One region of the Exiguobacterium sp. s157 genome, then DNA from elsewhere that is predicted to be linked to it. Evidence: riboswitches for the same ligand, from Rfam matches in the RefSeq annotation. Region 1 holds a riboswitch; each other region holds the start of a gene.
What was found. A riboswitch is a leader RNA that binds a small molecule or an ion and turns the genes downstream of it on or off. The one in region 1 is predicted to bind S-adenosylmethionine.

Region 1 (3,267 bases):
GACGTGATGACCCAGAACGGCGTGATGCCGACGCTGTCGCCGAGAATCTTCGGCCCGAGCCAGAGTCCGTCGAATTGTTGCAACAAGAAGATGAACAAGAGGACGATGAGCGCCGTGAACGGGTCATAGAAGTAGGTGATGATGAACGCCGGGATCATCCCGAGCAGCGGCCCGACGTACGGGATGAAGTTCAAGACACCGACGATGACGCCGAGGAGAAGCGCGTATGGCGCCCCGATAATCAACAGACCGGCGACGGCCAGCACCCCGATGATGAGGCAGTCGAGCGACTTCCCGATGATATAGCGTTTAAAGATGTAATCCATCTCTTGGAAGATGTCGATCGTCGTCTTGGCTGACGCGACCGGGAACATCGCATACAACAGCCGCTTGAACATGCGGGCAAAAATCTCTTTGTCTTTTAAAAGATAAATCGAGATGACGATCCCAATCAAGAAGTTAATGAGCGTCATCGTGAAGCTCGACACGTAGCTGACCGACGACAAGACGGCCGTCTCGACCCAGCCCGAGTAGCGCTCCTCGAACCGGCTGAAATCGATGGCCTGGGCGACTGTCGCGTTATACTCTTTCAAATACGTGTTCAACTGTGACAGATACCCGTCGATTTGCCGGATATAGGACGGGAGTTCCTCGATGAGCGAGGCGAGGCTCGAATAAATGCGTGGGAACAGCGTCACCGCAGATATGACGAGAATCCCGATAAAGATGATATAGACGATCAGCAAGCCTTGATATCGTTTTAGTTGAAACCGTTCTTCTATATAGGACAGGACGGTATTCAGGAGCAGCGCGATGGCGATTCCCATAATAATCGGCGTCAGCAACTGGAACGTATAATGCATCATCTGCGAAATCGTATCCGGTTCGCTGATGACTTTCCAGAGCACGAGCAGGATCAGGCCGATCACGCTCAACTTCCAAATCAATTGACGGTTTAATTCCAAAGGTCCATCCCCTCATGTTTTAAATTTTGTAGAATAACGTTCACTTTCACTATGAACGTTTTTTTATCGGGATTCAAGAGGACATGCTCATTTTCAAAAAAGGATTGACAAGATTGGTAACGTTTGGTTAACTAAGTGACATATTACAAAAAGACAAATCGCATATAAAACACTTTCTATCAAGAGAAGCGGAGGGACTGGCCCGATGAAGCTTCAGCAACAGATTGATTCAATACTGTGCTAATTCCAGCAAGGTGACCTTGAGAGATGGAAAGGTGGTTGTTTGAATACGTCCGTATCTCGACACCCCTTTCCGCGGAAAGGGGTGTTTTTTGCATAGGAGGACTATTCATGACTGACAGACGCTCACATCTACTTAAAACGTTACCACCTCAACATTTCGTCGGACTCGCGAACGAGGTGGCCGAACTCGAACAAGCCGGCCGCGACATCATCCGACTCGGACAAGGGACGCCTGACCTGCCTACGCCTGAGCCAATCTGTGACGCGCTTCAGACGGCGCTCCTCGACGCCTCGACCCATCAATACGGTCCGTTCCGCGGTCAGGCCCGCCTGAAGCAAGCAGTGGCGACGTTCTATTTGAATGAGTATGGAGTCGAACTTGATCCCGAGACAGAAGTAGCGATTCTCATCGGCTCAAAATCTGGTCTCATCACGTTGCCGCAATGCGTACTCGAACCTGGCGACGGAATTTTGCTACCGAATCCCGGCTATCCTGATTACATCTCGGGGGCACGCCTCGCCGGTGCCGTCGTCCGTGACCTCGTCCTCCGGGAAGAGAACGGCTTCTTGCCGGACTATGAGACGCTCGATACGCAAGATGCAAGACTCATGTATTTGAACTACCCGAGCAATCCGACCGGAGCCGTCGCCTCACCCGCTTTCTTTGACGATACCGTCCGTTTCGCCCGGGAGCGGGACTTGATGGTCGTCCACGATTTCGCATATGGCAGCATCGGATTCGATGGCCATGTCCCGCCTAGCTTTCTGCAGGCGGAAGGGGCGAAAGAAGTCGGCATCGAGGTATATACGATGTCGAAAGCGTTCAACATGTCCGGTTGGCGCGTCGCCTTCGCCGTCGGGAACGCGGACATCATCGAGGCGATCAACACGTATCAGGACCACGTCCACGTCAGCGTGTTCTCGGCCATCCAGGCGGCGGCTGTCGCTGCGCTCGAGGCGCCCCGTACCATTCGCGATGACTTGGCACGACTGTACGAGGCACGGCGTGATCGCCTGATCGACGGGTTGAACCGGGCCGGCTGGGCCGTCGAACCGCCGGAAGGCTCGTTCTTCGTCTGGGCGAAAGTGCCTGAGGGTGATGCCAAGTCGTTCTCGCGGAAACTGCTGCATGAAGCCGGTGTCGCCGTCACCCCGGGCTATTTCTTCGGTTCGGAAGGGAACGGATACGTCCGCTTCGGCCTCGTCTCACCGGAACCGAAGATTGACGAGGCCGTCGAACGAATCGAGCGGTTGTTTGCCGCCTATGAGGAGGTGCGCGCATGATTCGTCAGGCCGTCCTTGAATATGACCACGCCGATGACGCGCTCGACCGTCTTGATGACTTAGTCGACGGCCGCCGTGCCCACGTCCTGCACGGTCAGAAAGGGTATGACGTCGTCCGAGCCATCTTTCCGGCCATCGCGGACTATCCGGCAACAAGGTTCAGCGGGGAGTGCACGGACTCGGAAGTCAAACGGCTCAAACCGTTGGACGCCGACGTGTTAATCGCCGTCGGAGGTGGCAAGCTCGTCGATACGGCCAAACTCGTCGCCTATCAACGGAACGTCCCGCTCATCGTCGTCCCAACGCTCGCCTCGAACTGTGCGGCGTTCACACCGCTCAGCGTCGTCTATCAGGAGGACGGGAGCTACGACCGCTACGACATGTTCCGCGTCGTCATCGAACGGGTCATCGTTGACTCACGGGTCATCTCGCGCTCACCATATGAATACTTTCGGGCAGGTGTCATCGACACGGTCGCGAAGTTTTACGAGGCCCGTTATTTGAGTGGTGACAGCTCAGCTGACGCCGGCGTCAACACCGGACTCGTCTTGGCCGAGCAGTGCGGGCGTCTCGTCGAACTTGAATTGAGCGAGCACGCTTTTGAGTCGTATAGTGACGACGTCCGCTTCGCGGTCGATCACGTGCTCGCCATCGGCGGCGCCGTCGGTGGATTTGGTGACGCCGGGACACGCGTCGCCGTGGGCCATGCGGTCCATAATGCGCTCAGCCGCTTCGAGTCGACCCACTCATTCTTGCACGGAGACAAGGTCGGCTT
Region 2 (3,267 bases), on a different contig from region 1:
AGAAAATCGATTTTTTAATCTCACCGCCGTATTCTGTTCCCCCGATCAGAATGGTCCGCTTGGCGAATGAGACGAGAATGAACGTTTCGGAGTTCGTCCCGTCGATGACTGGATCGGCCTTATAACTCGGTGCATAGATGACCGTGAAGGGCTCGAAGGCACCTTTCGTCGGCCATTCACGCAAGAACAACTGTTTGGCGAACAAATTGTGCCACGCGTATTCCGTGATGGCACGGACCGGGAGCGTATAGTGCTCGTCTGCCCCCGCAGAAGCCTCGAGATAATAGAGCTTGTCTTTCGTTTCGAGGTGCGTCAACACTTTGTCGAGTAGCGCGGTGAACTTCTCTTCCGCGATCGGTTGGTTGACTGGACCCCAGTCTACTAAATGATTGCTGACTTCATCTTGCACGACGAATTTGTCTTTCGGTGACCGTCCTGTGAATTTCCCGGTACTGACCGATAAAGCCCCGTCTTTCGTCAGTACGCCCTCACCGTTGCGAATGGCTTCTTCCACCAGTTCTGGAACCGTCAAGTTCCGCATCATGTCGGCACCTTTAATTAATTCTTCGATTTTCAGGAGCGTTGTCGCCATCCTGAATCCCACCTTTCCCCTAAATAGATGTGGATGAAATCCGCATACTTCCGCGTTTAATCAGTATGACGTTTTTATTATATGTGACATACTAATCAAAAACAAGCATTTTTTACCCTTTAAAGTAAGCGCTTTCTTACATTGTCATTCTAACATATTCTGTACCAGGTCATAGTACAAAAACCAAAACGGACAAAAAAATGTTTGATATTTCACAAACATAACTATTTGACCGTTTGTGAAAAGTTTGACGAATTCGGTCGATACGCTTGACAGAACGGGGTGTCATTTATATGATGGTCTTCGTAACGGATACTCTTATTCTGAGCGGTGGAGGGAACAAGGCCCTACGAAGCCCAGCAACCGTCCGAGTTTTCATTGTTATTCGGAAAAGGTGCTATCCTGAAGCGAAGCGTAAGCTTCGAACGATAAGAGGGTAAGGAAGAACGATTCAACCTTTCCCATTTGAACATGGCGAGAGGTTTTTTTCATTACCGTCCCAAAGCAACGCGTAAGGGGAACGAGTACCGTCCACACATCACCCTTTATTATAGGAGGTTTTTCGAAATGGCAAACTTGAACCGTCGACTTTTCACTTCGGAGTCCGTCACGGAAGGACATCCGGATAAAATTTGTGACCAAATCTCAGATGCGATTTTGGATGCAATTTTAGCTGAAGATCCAAACGCCCGCGTTGCGGCTGAGACGTCTGTCACAACAGGTCTCGTGCTCGTAGCAGGTGAAATCACAACATCAACTTACGTGGATATCCCGAAAGTTGTTCGTGAAACTGTTCGTGAGATCGGCTACACACGTGCGAAATATGGTTTCGATGCAGAGACTTGTGCTGTCCTCACATCGATCGATGAGCAATCGGTAGACATCGCGCAAGGTGTTGACCAAGCGCTCGAAGCTCGTGAAGGACAAATGACTGAAGAAGAAATCGATGCGATCGGTGCTGGTGACCAAGGTCTCATGTTCGGTTACGCAACAAAAGAGACGCCGGAACTCATGCCGCTCCCGATTTCACTCGCTCACAAATTGTCACGTCGTTTGGCAGAAGTTCGTAAGAACGGCACGCTCGCTTACCTTCGCCCAGACGGTAAGACACAAGTGACAGTCGAATACGACGAAGCGAACAACCCAGTTCGCATCGACACAATCGTCATCTCGACACAACACGCGGAAGACATCACGCTCGAGCAAATCCAAGCTGATTTGAAAGAGCACGTCATCGATGCAGTCATCCCGGCTGAACTCATCGACGCGGACACGAAATACTTCATCAACCCGACTGGCCGCTTCGTAATCGGTGGACCACAAGGGGATGCAGGCCTCACAGGACGCAAAATCATCGTCGATACGTACGGTGGATACGCTCGTCACGGCGGCGGCGCGTTCTCAGGTAAAGATCCTACCAAAGTTGACCGTTCAGCAGCGTATGCAGCTCGTTACGTGGCGAAAAACCTCGTTGCAGCGGGACTTGCTGACAAAGCAGAAGTTCAACTTGCTTACGCAATCGGTGTTGCTCACCCGGTATCGATCGCGGTTGATACGTTCGGCACAGGCAAATTGAGCGAGACTGAGCTCGTCGAACTCATTCGTGAGAACTTCGACCTCCGTCCGGCCGGCATCATCAAGATGCTCGACCTTCGTCGCCCAATCTACAAGCAGACAGCAGCTTACGGCCACTTCGGTCGTACAGACGTTGAACTCCCATGGGAGCAAACGGACAAAGCGGCAGTGCTCGAAGAAGGCGCGAAACGTTTCGCATAAGCATAGAAAAACGACCTTTCACTCGAAAGGTCGTTTTTTTTAGGCTTGCGGCTTGTCTTCAGTTGTTGAGTTCTCTTTGCCAAGTGCCGTATCTTTCGCTTCGACGACTTTCTCGCCGATCGATTGTAAATCCGATTTCGCTTCTTGCGCCGTCCCGACGACTTTGTTCACGTCTTGTTTGACCGTGTCGACTTCACCGGCGACTTTTTCATAGACGTTTTGCACGTCGGTCGCGACGTCTTGAATGACCTCGCTCGCTGCTTTCACTTGACCGATGACTTGTGACGCCGTTCCGGCCGGGTCTTGCTTGACCGTATCGACGAGACCGCCGACCGATGACTTCGCGCTCGAGAACGATTGTTTTGTGTTCTCACGGTTTGACGTACTAAGTAAGGCGAGTAGGCCGCCGACGAGGGCGCCGAGGAGCATCCCAGTTACGACTGTGATTTTTGGACCTCCTGTGTTCGTTTGTTCAAACTGACGGTTCGGATGATTGGCTTGCTCGACTTGTGGATCGTGTTGTAGTTTCGGTTCCATGGTAACACTCCTTTTTGTAAGTTGGCATTGATACTCTTATACCCGACACAAGATGGAAAATAACGTTTTCCTTCATTTCGACATCAAAAAGTAATGAACGGGCAGGATATTTTTTTGCCGATGGGGAATGTTACTACTAGATTGGCCAAAAGGGGGATGCCGTTATGAAGATTCGAGAAGCCGTGCCAGAAGATGCCGCCACCATCCGCGACATTGCGCTCGCGACGGTCAGTGAACGAGACGAGGTTCGTTCGAAAGTAATGGAACGCGCCTATCAACAAGAAGAGATCGTCCGCGCCATCAGTTCAAGCGAGGAAGCGAAAGAGCAGTTGTTCATTGTCGGTGAGGCCGAAGGCGACGTC
Region 3 (3,267 bases), on a different contig from region 1:
GTAACGAGCAGCTGAAACGTGAACTTGAAGCGAAACGACAAACGACCTTGTGAAGCGACAGCTTCACAAGGTCGTTTTCGTTAAGCGCGTTTTTTGAAACGCGGGAAGTTAAAGGCGATGGCCAATCCTCCGCAAATGAACAACAAGAACGGATAGAACATATACGGCACGAGCGCCGGTGATGCCGTGTTCGTCAGTTCGGCCGCAATGAGAAGCTGTGCCCCGTAAGGCAGCAGACCTTGGACCCCGCACGAGAAGATATCGAGTACACTCGCAGACTTTTTACGTTCGATGTCATAATCGTCGGCGATGTTCGCGGCGAGCGGACCAGCCACGAGAATCGAAATCGTGTTGTTCGCCGTCGCGACGTTTGTCGCACTGACGAGCCCGGCGATGCTCCACTCCGCGCCGGCCCGTCTTTTAATTCGGGACGTGAGCGCGTCACGCAAGTACGTGAGTCCGCCGTTGTGCGAGATGAGTCCGACGAGCCCACCCATGAGCAATGTCAGGAGTGAAATCTCGGCCATGCCCATCATGCCGTCCGCCATGGCGGTGACGTACGTGGTGACGGCTAGACTGCCATCCAATAGACCGATGATGCCGGTTAGGGCGATGCCGCCGAGCAAGACAAGGATGACGTTCATTCCCGTCAAAGCGAGCACGATAACCGCTAGATACGGAATCAACTTATACCATTCAAACGCCGCCGGCTCGATGGTCGATTCTCCGCTCGATAGGGCAGCGAGTAAAATCGTTGTGATGACGGCTGCCGGCAAGACGATCCAAAAGTTGGTCCGGAACTTGTCGCGCATGTTCGTCCGCTGGGTGCGGACGGCTGCAATCGTCGTGTCCGAAATGAACGACAAGTTATCCCCGAACATGGCACCCCCGACGACGGCGGCCGCCGCGATAGCGATATTGACGCCGCTCTCCTCATGGATGCCGAGAGCGATCGGCGCCAGTGCGGCGATCGTCCCGGTCGACGTACCCATCGCCATCGAGATGAAGGCTGCGATGACGAATAGGCCGCTCAATAGGAGCGAGGGCGGTAGTAACGTCAATGCCGCATTGACGGTCGCGTCAATCGCACCGATTGCTTCGGCGACGCTTGAAAACGCACCGGCGAGCAAGAAGATGAACACCATGATGAGGATGCTCGGGTTCCCGGCACCTTGGGCGACGCGTTCGACCGTCTGGGTGACGCTCCCTTTCGTCATCATCGCCGCGACGATCACGGCAATCAAGGCCGCGATCAAGACGGGGAATTTATAAAAGTCGTCATAATAGATGCCTGCCCCGATAAAGAAGACGAGGAAGACGAGTAAGGGCAAGAGCGCCCATTTGTTAGCTGTTGGTTGTTCCAATCGATTCACCTCATTCATAAAAATAAAAAGAGAGCCTTCTGAAAAAAGGCTCTCTCGACAAGAAACACTTTTTTCATCTTTCGAGCAGACCGCTCGCTGGATTTGGCACAGGTTACCCGCTGCCGAGACGTCATCGGGCCAGTCCCTCAGTCTCTCTTGATAAAAAAGTTGTGATATTTAGTTATAAGACACGTTCCCTAACGTACCTGTTTCAAATCTGCTTGTCAATAGCAAACCCCCACGCGATGAACGTGGGGGCGAGTCAGGTCGTTAAGAAATTATAATGGGCGACGCGGTTGCGACCGGCGTATTTCCCGCCGACGTAGAGCGCGCGGTCGGCGTTACGAATCGTATCGTCAAGACGTTTGTCGCCGAACGACTGAATCGTATCGACACCGATTGAAGCGGTGACGGGTATATCGATTCCGTCGACGTGGAACGGTTTGTTCTCGATTTGTTGGCGGATGCGCTCGGCGATCTCGACGGCGGCCTCAACATCACAACGGTTTAAGAGCAAGATGAACTCTTCACCGCCGTAACGGGCGGCAAAGTCTTCGGTGCGGAGCACTTGACGAATGCGGCGACCGAATTCTTGGAGCACACTGTCTCCGACTTGGTGACCGTGCGTGTCATTGATTTTTTTGAAGAAGTCGATATCGAGCATCGCGACGGAAATCGGATACATCGAGCCGTCCGAGATCTGTTGAATCCCGTATTCATAAAAAGCCCGCGCATTGGCAAGCAGCGTCAAGCTGTCCGTCCGGCTCTCAGTATAGAGGCGGTCGCGTTCATGACAACGACTGATCGTCCGATTGAACGACTTGAGCAGTTTGACAATCTCGCGTTGAATGATGGGCGGATAGCCATAGACGTGCTCGCCCGTCATCACAATCCACGTGCGGATTCCTTCGATTTCCTCGGAACGGACCGAGATGAAGCTATGATAGTCTTCATTAAATTCGTTCGACAGCGGGGCGTCCCATTCGAAGCGCATCTCGTACTCGACCGAGGCTTCGTTCGGATAGGTTGCATCGAGTAATTCAAAGACGACATGGCGATCGATCGGCTGGCGCGTCTTCAAATCAAAGTAAAGTGTGCGATCAAACAGTTTGAACTCGACGTACCCTTCATCGTACTCGTTGAGTCGCTCACATTGACTGAGGAACACTTCGATGGCTTGTGCCTCGCTTTGCGATAGCGATACGGCTTCTTTTGCTTCATCATATTGTTCAATCAACGATTTGAAGGCGTCTTGTCGACCTTTTTGAATGATGAGTCGCTTAATAAAGAACGTGAGTGCGGCGGCGATACTGCTGACGACGAGCAAGTTTGTCTCCCGGAAGAGCGAGGCCGCCAAAATGAAGACGAGACTGACGATATACGTGTAAAACGCGATGCTTAAAAAGTCGCGGACCGGGATGTCGACGCGGAACCACCAGCCGACTTGATACTTTTGGACGACCGTGTTCAAAATGATGGCAATAATCAAACCGGCAAGCGGGAGGAACGATTCTTGGGAATAGAATCCGAGACCGGTCACACCACCAAGTGCCAAGTAGACGCTGGCCGGGATGGCGATTTCCAAAAATGACGTGATGGCATTCCACGGATACGTAAAACGGAACCGTCGAAGCGCGACGCGCGGTTTCAAGTTGACGAACTGGAAGACGAGTAGTCCAATCTGATTGACGAACAGCGCTGTCTCAAAATCAAAGAATAGAAAAATAATTAAGACGATACTTTCTGAAAAGGTAAAGTAGACGCCTTTCCGTTCAATGGAGTCCATTTGAAAAATAATGACGAGCAACGCGATCAAGATGAACGGTAACGGCTCGATGGCCGGCATGTTCAATACGCCTGTAGCGAACAAGATGAGCGTCAAACCGAATAGCATACTCCAAAT

Region 2: it holds a riboswitch for S-adenosylmethionine, as region 1 does, so the genes downstream of both, metK (methionine adenosyltransferase) here and KNP67_RS11060 (aminotransferase class I/II-fold pyridoxal phosphate-dependent enzyme) in region 1, are expected to answer to the same signal.
Region 3: it holds a riboswitch for S-adenosylmethionine, as region 1 does, so the genes downstream of both, KNP67_RS07390 (Na+/H+ antiporter NhaC family protein) here and KNP67_RS11060 (aminotransferase class I/II-fold pyridoxal phosphate-dependent enzyme) in region 1, are expected to answer to the same signal.

What each region holds. Positions count from the first base shown of each region.
Region 1 is NZ_JACSLQ010000005.1:169,933-173,199, forward strand. It holds gene KNP67_RS11055 (AI-2E family transporter) at 1-965, opposite strand, end outside; SAM riboswitch class I at 1,139-1,239, shown strand; gene KNP67_RS11060 (aminotransferase class I/II-fold pyridoxal phosphate-dependent enzyme) at 1,317-2,492, shown strand; gene KNP67_RS11065 (iron-containing alcohol dehydrogenase family protein) at 2,489-3,267, shown strand, end outside.
Region 2 is NZ_JACSLQ010000004.1:255,603-258,869, reverse strand. It holds gene pckA (phosphoenolpyruvate carboxykinase (ATP)) at 1-592, opposite strand, end outside; SAM riboswitch class I at 908-1,027, shown strand; gene metK (methionine adenosyltransferase) at 1,160-2,368, shown strand; gene KNP67_RS10045 (hypothetical protein) at 2,408-2,905, opposite strand; gene KNP67_RS10040 (GNAT family N-acetyltransferase) at 3,070-3,267, shown strand, end outside.
Region 3 is NZ_JACSLQ010000003.1:42,929-46,195, reverse strand. It holds gene KNP67_RS07395 (TVP38/TMEM64 family protein) at 1-53, shown strand, start outside; gene KNP67_RS07390 (Na+/H+ antiporter NhaC family protein) at 81-1,382, opposite strand; SAM riboswitch class I at 1,435-1,530, opposite strand; gene KNP67_RS07385 (GGDEF domain-containing protein) at 1,627-3,267, opposite strand, start outside.